DNA from 3 places in the Phytopseudomonas flavescens genome. Region 3 is predicted to be linked to each of the others. Evidence: riboswitches for the same ligand, from Rfam matches in the RefSeq annotation. Region 3 holds a riboswitch; each other region holds the start of a gene.
What was found. A riboswitch is a leader RNA that binds a small molecule or an ion and turns the genes downstream of it on or off. The one in region 3 is predicted to bind cobalamin.
Positions count from the first base shown of each region.

Region 1: linked by a shared signal. The riboswitch ahead of cobG (precorrin-3B synthase) and the one ahead of FHR27_RS02405 (TonB-dependent receptor) in region 3 are both predicted to bind cobalamin.
Region 2: linked by a shared signal. The riboswitch ahead of cobW (cobalamin biosynthesis protein CobW) and the one ahead of FHR27_RS02405 (TonB-dependent receptor) in region 3 are both predicted to bind cobalamin.

Region 1 is NZ_JACBYV010000001.1:4,682,650-4,686,927, reverse strand. It holds gene FHR27_RS20975 ((2Fe-2S) ferredoxin domain-containing protein) at 1-130, opposite strand, end outside; gene FHR27_RS20970 (cobalt-precorrin-6A reductase) at 170-895, opposite strand; gene FHR27_RS20965 (bifunctional cobalt-precorrin-7 (C(5))-methyltransferase/cobalt-precorrin-6B (C(15))-methyltransferase) at 892-2,097, opposite strand; cobalamin riboswitch at 2,233-2,570, shown strand; gene cobG (precorrin-3B synthase) at 2,667-4,022, shown strand; gene FHR27_RS20955 (precorrin-8X methylmutase) at 4,019-4,278, shown strand, end outside.
Region 2 is NZ_JACBYV010000001.1:4,548,220-4,552,497, forward strand. It holds gene cobN (cobaltochelatase subunit CobN) at 1-1,181, opposite strand, end outside; gene cobW (cobalamin biosynthesis protein CobW) at 1,254-2,303, opposite strand; cobalamin riboswitch at 2,400-2,583, opposite strand; cobalamin riboswitch at 2,702-2,903, shown strand; gene FHR27_RS20410 (CbtB domain-containing protein) at 3,004-3,189, shown strand; gene FHR27_RS20415 (CbtA family protein) at 3,200-3,919, shown strand; gene FHR27_RS20420 (cobalamin biosynthesis protein) at 3,916-4,278, shown strand, end outside.
Region 3 is NZ_JACBYV010000001.1:568,163-572,440, reverse strand. It holds gene FHR27_RS02410 (ABC transporter ATP-binding protein) at 1-572, opposite strand, end outside; gene FHR27_RS02405 (TonB-dependent receptor) at 622-2,760, opposite strand; cobalamin riboswitch at 2,871-3,075, opposite strand; gene FHR27_RS02400 (LacI family DNA-binding transcriptional regulator) at 3,190-4,233, shown strand.

The sequences.
Region 1 (4,278 bases), 4.1 Mb from region 3:
TATCGACGATTTCGGCCAGCGCAGGCTCGCCACGCAGCTCGACCAGGCGGGCACGAAACAGCTCGGCAAAGGAGCCGTCGAGCAGATCCGGACCAGCGAACAGCACCTGAGCGTAGGGCGTGGTAGTCATGGGTAGGCTCCGGGAAAAGGGCGGCAGTCTAGCAGTGAGCTAGACACCGTTGGTCAGCAACGCCTGCCAGAGCACTTCGGCTTCGGCGAACTCGCGATCCACAGCGGGCAAAATCGGCCGCTGCAACACCAGCACCGGCACACCACGCTCACGGGCCACCTGCAACTTGTGCTCGGTGGCAGCGCTGCCACTGTTCTTGCTCACCAGCACATCGCAATCGAGGCGCTCGAACAGCGCGCGCTCATCGTCCAGGCTGAACGGCCCTCGGGCGCCGATCACTTCGGCGCGGGGCGTGGCAGGCTGGCTCTGCAGGCAGCGCACGGTCCAGTGCTGGTGGGCGGGAATCTCGTGCAGATGCTCCAGTGGCTCGCGGCCAAGGGTGAACAGCGGGCGCTGAAAGTCGCCAAGCGCGGCGATCAGGCTGGGCCAGTCGAACACCTCGCGCCAGTCATCCTCGGAAGAGGCCTGCCAGCCCGGACGACGCAGCGCCCAGCAGGCGATCCCGGCCTGTCGCGCGGCATGGGCGGCGTTGTGGCTGATCTGCGCGGCGTAGGGATGGGTGGCGTCGACCAGCAGGTCGATACCCTGCTCGCGGATGAAGGCAGCCAGACCATCGGCCCCTCCAAAACCGCCGACGCGCACCTGGCAAGCGAGGTCATCCGGCACCTTGCCCAACCCGGCCAGGCTGTAGACATGCGCCGGGCCGAGGCGCCGGGCGAGGTTCAGCGCTTCGCCGATCCCGCCCAGTAGCAGGATGCGGCTCATAACGGCTTGCTGACCTGCAGCAGGGTGATCGGCAACGCGGCGCGCCAGGTGTCGAAACCGCCGAGCGGGCGCGCCTGGGCCACTTCGATACGGGTCAGCTCGCCGCCCTTTTCGCCACGAAAGGCGATCAACGCCGCCTCGCTCTGCAGGGTCACGGCGTTGGCCACCAGCCGACCGCCGGGCTTGAGCGCGCGCCAGCAGCTTTGCAGCACGCCGGGCGCGGTCACCCCGCCGCCGATGAAGATGGCGTCTGGCGCCGCCAGCCCGGCCAGCGCCTCGGGTGCACGCCCGGCCACCAGTTGCAGGCCCGGCACGCCAAGGGCATCGCGGTTGTGGGCGATATGGCCCTGGCGGCCTTCGTCGGCCTCGATGGCGATGGCCCGACAAGCGGGGTGGGTACGCAGCCACTCGATGCCGATGGAGCCGCAGCCGGCTCCCACGTCCCAAAGCAGTTCGCCGGGCAGCGGCGCCAAGCGCGCCAGGGTGATGGCGCGCACGTCGCGTTTGGTGAGTTGCCCGTCGTGGCGATAGGCATCGTCCGGCAGGCCCGGCGTGAGCGGCAAGCGCATGGCGTCATCACCGGCCACGCAGTCGATCGCCACCAGATTCAGATCAGCGGAGCGAGCCAGCGACCAGCCATCAGCCAGGCCATCGATACGCCGCTCGCGCTCACCGCCCAGGTGTTCGAAGACGCTCAGCCGACTGGGGCCGAAACCACGCTCGCGCAACAATCCGGCGATGGCCGCCGGGCTCTCGCCATCGTTGCTCAGGACCAGCAGGCGCACGCCGGGATGGATCTGCGTATTGAGCGCCGCCAGCGGGCGGCCAACCAGCGACACCAGAGGCGTGCTCTGCAACGGCCAGCCCAGGCGAGCCGCCGCCAGCGAGCAGGAAGAAGGCGCCGGCAGAATGTGCAGTTCCTCGCTCGGCAGCTCACGGGCCAGGCTGGCACCGACACCAAAGAACATCGGGTCACCGCTGGCCAGCACGCAAACCGGCGTGCCGCGGCGCTCGAGTACCGGGGCCAGGGAAAACGGCTTCGGCCAGGGCAGGCGTGTGGCACGGATACAGTGCGGCAACAGTGCCAGTTGGCGCTCGCTACCGAACACCTGCTCGGCGGCCAGCAACGCATGCCGCGCCGCCTTGCCGAGGCCGGGGTAGCCGTCTTCGCCAATGCCCACGACGGTCAGCCAGGGTGTCATGCGTTTTTCCTCATCCTAGAAACAGCCATAAGCTGCAAGCCTCAAGCGACAAGCCAACGAGTCGTCAGCAACCTGTTTCCGGCTTGGCGCTTGCCGCTGATCCACACGGCTTTTCATCCGGGTGGGCAAAGCGGGCATAATAGCGCCTTCGTCGGTGTCCGTCGGCTGCGTGGTACGTAGGCGCGGGCCTAAGAGGGAACACGATATAAAACGTGTTCAATATCTAGCGAGCTAGAGCCATGCAAGGCAGAAAGGGGCGAGAAAGCGGAGTTTACGACTGTAAATGAGCATTTCGAGTCGCTTTCTAACGCAGCAGGGCCGACGCGCAGCAGATATTGAGCAGGTTTTCAGCCGTGGCTGCCCCCGCAACTGTTGCAGCGAGCGCCTGTGCCAATCGCCACTGGGAAACCGGGAAGGCCGGCCACGCGCCATGACCTGCGAGCCAGGAGACCTGCCGACGGATTCAGTCGCATGTGCCCACACCGGGCGGGGTGTCCCGGTGATAGAAGCTCGTCCTTCTCTGGCCTATCCTCGAACGGATGCCCATGTGACCCGACCCCGGTGATCCGTTGAAACAGGCTTTTTGCATTCCATCCCCTGCTGTTCGCCCCTCGGCCTGTCCGGGGTTGCTGCGTATCGTGCAGGCGAAGGACGGCGGCATCTGCCGGATCAAGCTGGCCTGCGGGCGCCTCGATGCCACCGGAGCTGAGCGCATCGCCAGGGCCGCACAACGCCATGCAGGCGGCGTGATCGAAGCCACCAACCGCGCCAACCTGCAGATCCGCGGCATCCACGCCGGCAGTGAAGACGCGTTGATCGGCGAGTTGCTGGCCGCCGGCCTCGGCCCGCGCTCACCCGCTGCCGACGATGTGCGCAACCTGATGGTCAGCCCGGCCGCAGGCGTGGATCCGCAAGCGCTTGTGGATATCTCGCCACTGGCCATGCAGTTGCTGGCGACGCTGGAAAACACAGCGCATCTGCATGCCCTGTCGCCGAAGTTCGCCCTGCTGCTCGACGGCGGCGAACGCCTCGCGATGCTCGAACACCCCCACGATATATGGCTCAGCGCGCTGCCGCTGAACGGCGGTATCGGCTATGCATTCGGGCTGGCCGGCTGCCCGCCCTTCGCAGAAGAAGATGCAGCCGCGTTGGCTGTCGTGCCGCAAGCCTCTGCTCACGAACTGATCATCGCCTTGCTCGACCTGTTCCTGGAGCTGGCCACGCCAGAGCAGACGCGCATGCGGCATCTGCTGGAAAACCATTCTCCTGCCGATCTGCTGCAGCGTCTGCAGATACGGTTGGGAGATGTGCTGCTGCCTGCAGGCAACTGGCGCCGCACCCCGGCGCAAGACAATGCCCATCTCGGTATCCATGAGCAGCGTCAGCCGGGTCTCGTGCATATCGGCGCCGCCGCTGTGCTCGGTCGGTTGGATGCCGAACAGTTACTCGGCCTGGCAGATCTCGCCCGCCGTTACGGTGATGGCAGCATGCGTCTGACGCCCTGGCAAAGCGTATTGCTGACCAATATCCCCGAGACGGCTGCCGATGCAGTCATGCACAGCCTGCACGCACTCGGCCTGCTGACCGATGCCAGCGCGCCGCTGACCCGTATCATCGCCTGCACCGGCGCCAGCGGCTGTGCCAAAGGCCAGGCCGACACCAAGGCCGATGCCCTGCGCCTGGCCGACCGGCTACCCGCTGGCAGCGGGCAGCCGGGCATTCACCTCACGGGATGCAGCCGCTCCTGCGCCGCCGCCCATCGCACACCCTTCACCTTATTGGCTGTGGCCGAGGGTCGTTACGACCTGTTCGCCCGCCAACCGCTCGGCACCGGCTTCGGCCAATTGCTGGGCCACCACCTGACACCTGACGAAGCCGCCGAATTGCTGGCCTCGCTCACCGCTACCCGGAGTTTCACCCGATGACCGATTACATCCGCGATGGTCAGGAGATCTATCGCCATTCCTTCTCCATCATCCGCGCCGAGGCCGACCTGAGCGCCATTCCGGCGGATCTCGAGAAGCTCGCGGTGCGGGTCATCCACGCCTGCGGCATGGTCGATGTGGTGCAGGATCTACGCTTCTGCGCGGGTGCCGGTGCGGCCGGCCGCCAGGCCCTGGCCAATGGCGCGGCGATTCTCTGCGACGCGCGCATGGTTGCCGAAGGGGTGACGCGCACGCG
Region 2 (4,278 bases), 4.0 Mb from region 3:
CCGATGCGCCCGTCGCGGGTTGGGTAGTTGGCCAGCACCAGGGCGACACGCTTGTGCGCAGCCGGCGTGCGCTGCAACTCGCACCAGCGCCGCGCCAGTTCGGCGACGAAATCCATGCCAGGCAAGTGCGCGCGGTAGCAGACCACATCGCTCTGGCTGCGATCGCTGCGCCAGGCCAGGCCCTTGAAACTGATCGGCCGGGTGATCAGTCGGCCGTCCAGCTCCGGCAGCGCGATATGCATGGCCAGGTCACGGGGGCCAAGGCCCTGAGCGTTACCTTGCCACTGCTCTTCGCTGTCCAGCGCGCAAAGCGCCTGCAGCACCGGCACATCACGGCGGAACGGCCGCGCCTGGGGCGATTCCGGGTTGGATTGTGCGAAACCGGTGGTGTTGAGGATCACGCTCACGCCAGCTTCGTCCAGCCAATCCTCGACCTGCGCCAGGCAGGCAGCCTCCTTGAGGCTGGCCACGGCGATGGGCAATGGATTGAGGCCCTGGGCCTGCAGCCGCTGGCAGAAGGTGTCGACGAAGGCGGTGTTGGCGGCCTGCACATGGGTGCGGTAGAACAGCAGCGCGGCAACGGGCGCATCCGGCTGCCAGCTGGCACGCCAATCCTGCAGCGACGCATTGCCCAGGTGCGGGTGATACAGGCCGACCCGCGGTAGCGCTCGAGGAGGCTGGCTGCCGTAATGCCCGCCAAGATAGCGATCAGCGATGCAATGGAAAAACTGCCGCGCGTTATCCACACCACCCTGACGCAGGTATTGCCAGAGCCGCTCGGCGTCTTCGCCGGCGACATTGCCCAAGCCGGTCAATTCCGGATCGGGGCTGTCGTCGCCAGGCACGAGAATCAGCGTCTTGCCCTGCCCCGCCAGCTCCACCAGCCGCTGGATGCCATAGCGCCAGTAACTGACACCGCCGTGCACGGAAATCAGAATGACCTTGGCATGCTGCAGGACCTTCTCGACGTAGAAGTCCACCGAGGCGTTGTTACTCAGCTGCGCCGGGCTGGCCAGGCGCAGGCTGGGGTAATCCTCGGGCAGATGACGGGCGACCTCGGCCAGCAGCGACAGGTGCGAATCACCGGTGCACAGCACCACCAGCTCGGCGGGGGTCTGGCCGAGGTCGGCGATGCTGTCGGCCGGCAGCGACTGGCCGGGCTGGGTGCGCAGGAGGTGCATATTCTCGCCTAAGGCATCGCCCGCAAGCGGGCTCCTACGCGAACCGCAGGAGCCCCTTGCGGGCGATCATGGTTATACCAGCGCAGCTTTCAGCTCAGCCGCGATGGCCGTGTGGTCGAGCTCCTGGCCGATCACGATCAGGCGGGTAACCCGCGCTTCATCGGCCTTCCAGGCGCGGTCGAAATGCTTGTCGAAACGCAGGCCGACCCCTTGCAGAAGCAGACGCATGGGTTTGTTCGGCACGGCGACGAAACCCTTGATGCGCAGGATGCCGTGTTTGCCGACCACATCCTTCAGCGCGGCCAGCAGGCGGGCTTCATCGGCTTCCGGTAGTTCCACGTGGAACGAGTCGAACTCGTCGTGATCGTGGTCGTCGCCTTCATCGTCATGGTGGGTGCGACGACCTTCGATATGCAACTCGGTCTCGCTGTTCAGGCCCAGCAGCACATTGAGCGGCAACGAGCCGCCATGGGCCTCCACCACCTTGACCGCTGGCGGCAGCTCTTCGCCGACTTCGGCGCGCACCGCTGCCAGGGTCTCGGCATCGAGCAGATCGGCCTTGTTGAGGATCACCAGATCGGCGCTCGCCAGCTGGTCGGCGAACAGTTCGTGCAGGGGCGACTCATGATCGAGGTTGGGATCGAGCTTACGCTGGGCATCGACCTGATCGGGGAAGGCAGCGAAGGTGCCGGCAGCCACCGCCGGGCTGTCGACCACGGTGATCACCGCATCGACGGTGCAGGCGTTGCGGATTTCCGGCCAGTTGAAGGCCTGGACCAGCGGCTTGGGCAGGGCCAGGCCGCTGGTTTCGATCAGGATATGGTCGAGGTCGCCGCGACGCTCCACCAGTTCGCGCATCACCGGGAAGAACTCTTCCTGCACGGTGCAGCACAGACAGCCGTTGGCCAGTTCGAAAACCCGACCGTTGGCTTCTTCCTCGGTGCAGCCGATGGTGCATTGCTTGAGGATCTCACCGTCGATACCCAGTTCACCGAACTCGTTGACGATCACCGCAATGCGACGGCCCTCGGCGTTTTCAAGCATGTGCCGCAGCAAGGTGGTCTTACCAGCACCGAGAAAGCCGGTGACGATGGTGACGGGTAGTTTGGCGAGCGTTTTCATGATTGGCCCTGCGTCTGAATGAACGGCGAGCGGGCAATAGGATGGCAGGCGCCAGCCGAGGCTGGCGAAGGCATCACCGGATCACCCCGCCCGGTTGTCGAAAGCGTTATCGAGGCAGGTCTCCTGGCTCACAGGTCATGGCGCGTAGCCGGCCTTCCCGGTTTCCCAGTGGCGATTGGCGATGCGCTCGCTGCTTACAGTTGCGGGGGCAGCCACGGCTTGCCGTGTTCCCTCTTAGCTCCATACCTATCGATGGAGAACCTCGAAGAGCACAAGGCTACGCAGAGCCTGCGACACGGTCAATCGCTAGGGTCCGTGGACGTTTCAACGCGGTCGTGCTGAAACGTCCACAGAGCCTGAATCTGCAACATATTGACGCACTTGCCGCTTCGTGGTGTTCTTGCGCGGTTGTTTCAGGTGTCTCACGCCGCCGTGCGTGAGGTGAAACGGGAAGCCGGTTCGAGTCCGGCGCTGCCCCCGCAACGGTAAGCGAATGTCAGGATCGTCGTGGCCACTGTGCGAAAGCATGGGAAGGCCGATCCTTATCACTGCCCAGTGATCATCGTGAGCCCGGAGACCGGCCTGAATCCTCTGTTTGGCAACCCGCGGTGGGCGGGCACGCGCCGATAGCTGCCCGTTATGCGGGCGGGCTCGCTGCGTCCCTGCTGTGCCGTTCACCTCATAGTGAAGGTTCACGACCATGTCCAGCAGCGCCATCTCGCACTCCAGCGCACCTGCACTTCCCCTGTCACAGCGTATTCTGCTTGCCGTTGGCAGCTGCGTGCTGGGCGCCGTGCTGATCTTCTTCGCCGGCTTCTCCCACGTCGAAGCCTTGCACAATGCGGCCCACGATACCCGGCATAGCGCCGCGTTCCCGTGCCACTGAGGACGCCAGGATGATCAAGCGCATCGCCCAGACCGCAGGCTTCGCCGGCCTGCTCGCTGCCATCGTGCTGACCTTGCTGCAGAGCCTGTGGATAACCCCGCTGATCCTGCATGCCGAGACGTTCGAAGTCGTCGAGCCCGCGGCCAGCATCGAACACAACCACGACACCGCAAGCGCCGCTCACGATCATGGCGCCGCTGGCGCTCACAGCCATGACGGTGAAGCATGGGCACCGGAAGATGGCTGGCAACGGCTGTTATCCACAGGCTTGAGCAACCTGGTGGTAGGTGTGGGCTTCGCGCTGATGCTCGCCGGCCTGTTCACCCTGCGCGCCCCCGAGAGAACCTGGCAGGGCCTGCTCTGGGGCCTGGCCGGTTTCGCCACTTTCGTGCTCGCGCCCTCGAGCGGCTTGCCGCCGGAGCTGCCAGGTACCGCTGCGGCCGAATTGCTGCTGCGCCAGTACTGGTGGATCGGTACCGCAGCTTCGACCGCTGCAGGCCTGGCGCTGCTGGCATTTGGCGGCAACTGGCTGCTGCGCATACTTGGCCTGGTGATTCTGGCGCTGCCCCATGTGATCGGCGCACCGCAGCCTGAGGTGCATGAAAGCCTGGCACCCGAAGCGCTGGAGCACGAATTCATCCTTGCCTCGCTGCTCACCAACGCTGCGTTCTGGGCTGCTCTGGGGCTGGCTGCCGCCTGGTTCCATGGCCGCACTCGACACGCAGAATGAACGAGCGCTCGACCCTCGTCGCCGGCCTGGGTTGCCGGCGCGGGTGTTCGCTGAGCGAGCTGCTGGCCTTGCTCGACGATACGCTGGCCGAGCATGGCTCGAGCACTGCCGAGCTGACGGCGCTGGCCAGCAGCGACCACAAGGCTGACGAGCCCGGGTTGCTGCAGTTGGCCGAGCATCTGGGCCTGCCCATCAGCTTCCTGCCCACCGATGCGCTGACGGGTTACCATGAGCGCCTGAGCCAGACCTCGGCCATCGCCCTGCATGTCACTGGCAGCCCGAGCGTTGCCGAAGCCAGCGCCCTGGCCTTGGTCGAGCGCTTGAGCAATCGCCCCGCTCGCCTGTGGATAACCAAGCGC
Region 3 (4,278 bases):
CCAAGGCTGCGCAGGTGCTGCAGCAGCTCCAGCTGATAACGCGGGTCGAGGTGGTTGGTGGGCTCGTCGAGAATCAGCAGGCCGGGCTGCTGGACCAGCGCCCGGGCCAGCAGCACCCGTTGCTTCTCGCCGCCGGAGAGGGTGGCGAATGCTTCACTCGCCTGCGCACTCAGGCCGACCTGCTGCAGTGCCTGGGCTACCAGTGCGGTGTCCTCGGCGCTGTCGCCGGCGAACAGCCCCTGGTGCGGCGTGCGCCCCATGGCGACCACATCGGTGACGCTGAGGCCGAACTCCTGGGGAAACTCCTGCAGCACCACGGCAATGCGTTGCGCACTCCAGCGCGGGCTCTGCCGCCAGAGGTTCTCACCGTCGAGATGCAGGCTGCCGCTCGCCGGCTCGCTGGAGCGGTAGGCGCAGCGCAACAGGCTGGTCTTGCCACTGCCATTGGGGCCGATGAGGCCGACGAACTCGCCCTCGCCGATATGCAGATCGATGTCCTGCAACAGCCAGCGTGGCGCAGCGCGCCGACTCTCGACGGCCCATGACAGCTTTTCGATACGTAGCGTCGACATGCCAGACTCCTTCTTGTGGGCGCACCGGGATGGCCCGGTGCGCCAGCGTTTAGAAGCTGTAGTCAGCGGTAACGAAGAACGAACGCGGTTGGCCCAGGTACCATTGTTCGCCATCACTGCTGCTGGTGGTGGCGTACTGGCGGTCGAACAGGTTGTTCAACTCCAGCCCCAGGCGTACCTCCGGCAATACCTGCCAGGCGACGTTGGCATCTACCACGGTATACCCAGGAATCTCCACGGTATTGGCCGTATCGGCATAGCGCGTATCGACATAGCGGGCGCCGATACCGGCCTCCACCTGTTCGTTCAACGCCTTGCTCAACCAGAGGTTGGCGGTACGGCGCGGCACATCGGTCGGGCGATTGCCACTGCGGTCACCACCGGCTTCGGTGAGGTCGTCGTACTCGGCACGCACCAGTGCGGCGTTGGCAGAGACCTGCCAGCCCTGCCCCAGCGCCAGCTCCAGCGTGGCTTCCAGACCATCGGAAGATTGCTGGCCGATCTGCTCGGTCGGTGCCGCTGGCGTGGCACGGCTGAGCAGCTTCTCCTTGACGATGTGATAGGCGGCCAGTGTCCACTCGCCACGTCCCTCCCAGAATGCGTGCTTGAGGCCGAACTCGGTCTGGCGCGCCTCGCTCAGGTCGAACTGCTGCTGGGTCGGGCTCAGCGTGAGCAGGTTGCTCACGCCCTCGGTGCTGGTGGCGTACTGCCCATAGAGCGACAGTTCCGGGGTCAGTTCGAAGACCAGCCCGGCGCGCCAGTTATCGCCGCTCAAGCTGCGATCGACACGCGAGTCATCGTCTAACGCGGTGCGATCGATATGCACCTGATCACGGCGCACGCCGGTGACCAGAGACAGGCGCTCGGTGAGCTGGGTACGGTTCTCGGCGAACAACGAGAACTGCCTGGCCTGGTTGAGCTCCCGCGGCCGGTAGCGATCATTGCTCAGATACGAGCCGCCGCCGGACTGTGCCAGCGTTACGACATCGCCAAGGCTGTTGTCGAAATCGTGATGGCGGGCGAAACGGATGCGGTTGTAATCGACACCCACGACGCTGCGGCTGTCGAGCCCGAACAGCGGATGGTCGAGGGTGAAGCTCTGGCGATCACCCACCTGTTCCTGAGTGTGCTTGATGCGCCAGAAATCGCCACGCTCGACCAGATCACCCGGCTGCCAGCGATAGGCCTCGGCATTGCGCCAGTAGCGCTGGGTCTTGATGTAGTAGAGCTGGTTGCTGGCACTGAGGGTGTCGCTGATCTGCCAGTCGGTGACCAGACGGGTGATCTGGTCGTGGTACTGAATATCGGCGTCAGCGACGTTGTAGTTGCGCTCACGCAGGCTCTCGCGAAAACGGCCATCGACCAGCGGCGTGCCCAGGTAGCGCATCGGCTGCTGATCGGCATGATCGTGGGACAGGGTGAAGCTCAGGTCGTCACTGGCGTCCCAGCGCAACGCCGCGCTGAGTGCCAGGCTCTCGGAATCGCCACGGTCGACCCAGCCGTTGCTGGCCTGCTGGTTGAGGGTGAAGCGGTAACTCAAGGCGTCGTTCAGCGAGCCACCGCTGTCCAGCGCAGCCTGGCGACGATCATCGCTGCCATACCCCAAGCGCAGTTGATTGCGGACCTCACCCGTGAAGGGCTTCTTCGGGATGACGTTGATCACCGCACCGGTCGCGCCCTCGCCATAGAGCACCGAAGCCGGGCCACGCAGCACGTCGAGACGCTCCACCGACCAGGTATCGACCGGAAAAGTCACGGTGCCAGCGCCGATGTACTGGCGGGTACCGTCGTACAGCTGCATGGTCGAGGCATGCCCGGAAAAACCGCGAGCCGACAGCGCGGTGCCACCGTTGCCGGGCGTACCGATCGTGGTGATGCCCGGTGTGCGGGTCACGGCGTCCTGTACGGTGAGGTTATTGCGGCCACGCACTTGCGCACCGCTGAGGCTGCTGGTGCTTGCCGGCGTTTTCAGTGGGGTGAGCCCCAGGCGCGAACCGGAGGTGGTTGGCGTGTGCAGATCAGGCGGCTGCGACGACTCGTCGGCTGTGCCGGTGATCGCCGTCGACGGCAAGGCCAAGGGCTCGTCCGACTCGGCGGCCTGCACGGGCATGGCGAACAGCACGCAGGGCACCAGGCCCACGCGCAGGGATTTGCCCGACAGGGCATAGAACAGAGAAGATCGGGACATGTCGTTCCACTCGAAACAGGAATGAATGAATCCCGGAGGGAACAACGCATAGGGAATCGCAGGCGTACGAAGCCCACGGAAACCGGCCTGCGCCCGCCCACCGCGGGTTTGCCAAACTGAAGTTTCGGGCCGGTCTCCGGGCTCGCGAGGGTCATGAAGCATTCACCTTCCCATGCCGTGGCACAGTGGTCATTCGAATGCTTCGCTCGCATACCGTTGCGGGGGCAGCGCCGGACTGATCATGTTCATGACGAACCGGCTTCCCGTTTCACCCCATGCACGGCGGCATGGGACACCTGAAACTGGCGCGCATCTGACCATCCAAGCGTCGAGCCGTCAATCATCGCCATGCAGTTGCCGCGATCCGTGCACCAAGGCATCGCCTGCTGGGATAACATCGCCCGACTCGGGTTGGCCAGGAAACACAGGATGCAGCGAGACGATGATCGAGCGACCGGCAGGCGCTCCTCTAGTGCCCCAAGCAAGCCGCCGACGCTGGCGGACGTGGCCAAGGTCGCCGGGGTTTCGCCGATCACCGTGTCGCGTACGCTCAACCAGCCGGAGATCGTCCGCCCCGAACTGCGCGAAAAGGTCTTTCGAGCCGTGCACAAGACCGGCTACGTGCCGGCCATGCTCACTGGCGTGGCCGAACAGCGCAGCCGGCTGATTTCCCTGCTGGTGCCCACGGTTGCCAACTCGATCTTCTCGGACACGGTGCAGGCACTGATCGACACCCTCACCGAAGCCGGCCACGAGACGCTGATCGGCCTGACCAACTACAGCGCCGAACGCGAAGAGCAGTTGCTCGACGCCATCCTGCGGCGCCGTCCCGATGGCATCGTGCTGACCGGCACCCTGCACACCAAGGCCAGCCGCACACGCCTGTCGCGTTCGGGCATTCCCATCGTCGAGTCCTGGGATCTCGCGCCGCGGCCGCTGGACATGCTGGTGGGTTTCTCCCACGAGGCGGTCGGAGTGGCCACCGCGCGCTACCTGACGGGCAAGGGCTATCGACGTTTCGCCGTGGTGACCCTGGATGACCCCCGCGGCCACCGCCGCTGCGAAAGCCTGATCGGCGAACTGGCGAGCCAGGGCATTGCCGAGGTGCCTCGCGTGGTGTTGCCGCCACCGGCCACGGTGAACCTCGGGCGCGAAGGCCTGCAGCGCCTGCTGGCCGGTGGCGAGCGCCCCGATGTGGTGGTGTGCAGTTCCGATACCCTGGCCCACGGCATACTCGAGGAAGCCACCGAGCTGGGCATTCGCGTGCCGCAGGATCTGGCCGTGATGGGCTTTGGTGATCTGAGCAGCGCCGCGCACCTGCACCCCGCCCTCTCCACCGTGTGCATCAACGGCGCGGACATCGGCGTGCAGGCCGCCCGCGCGCTGGTGCAACGCCTCGATCACCCCCATGAAGAGCCGGTGAAAGTACGCATCGATACCGGCTTTAGCATTGTTGAACGGCAAAGTGCGTGAGAGTCGACTCACATATCCAGCACCTAATTCACTCGGCTTTGGCTG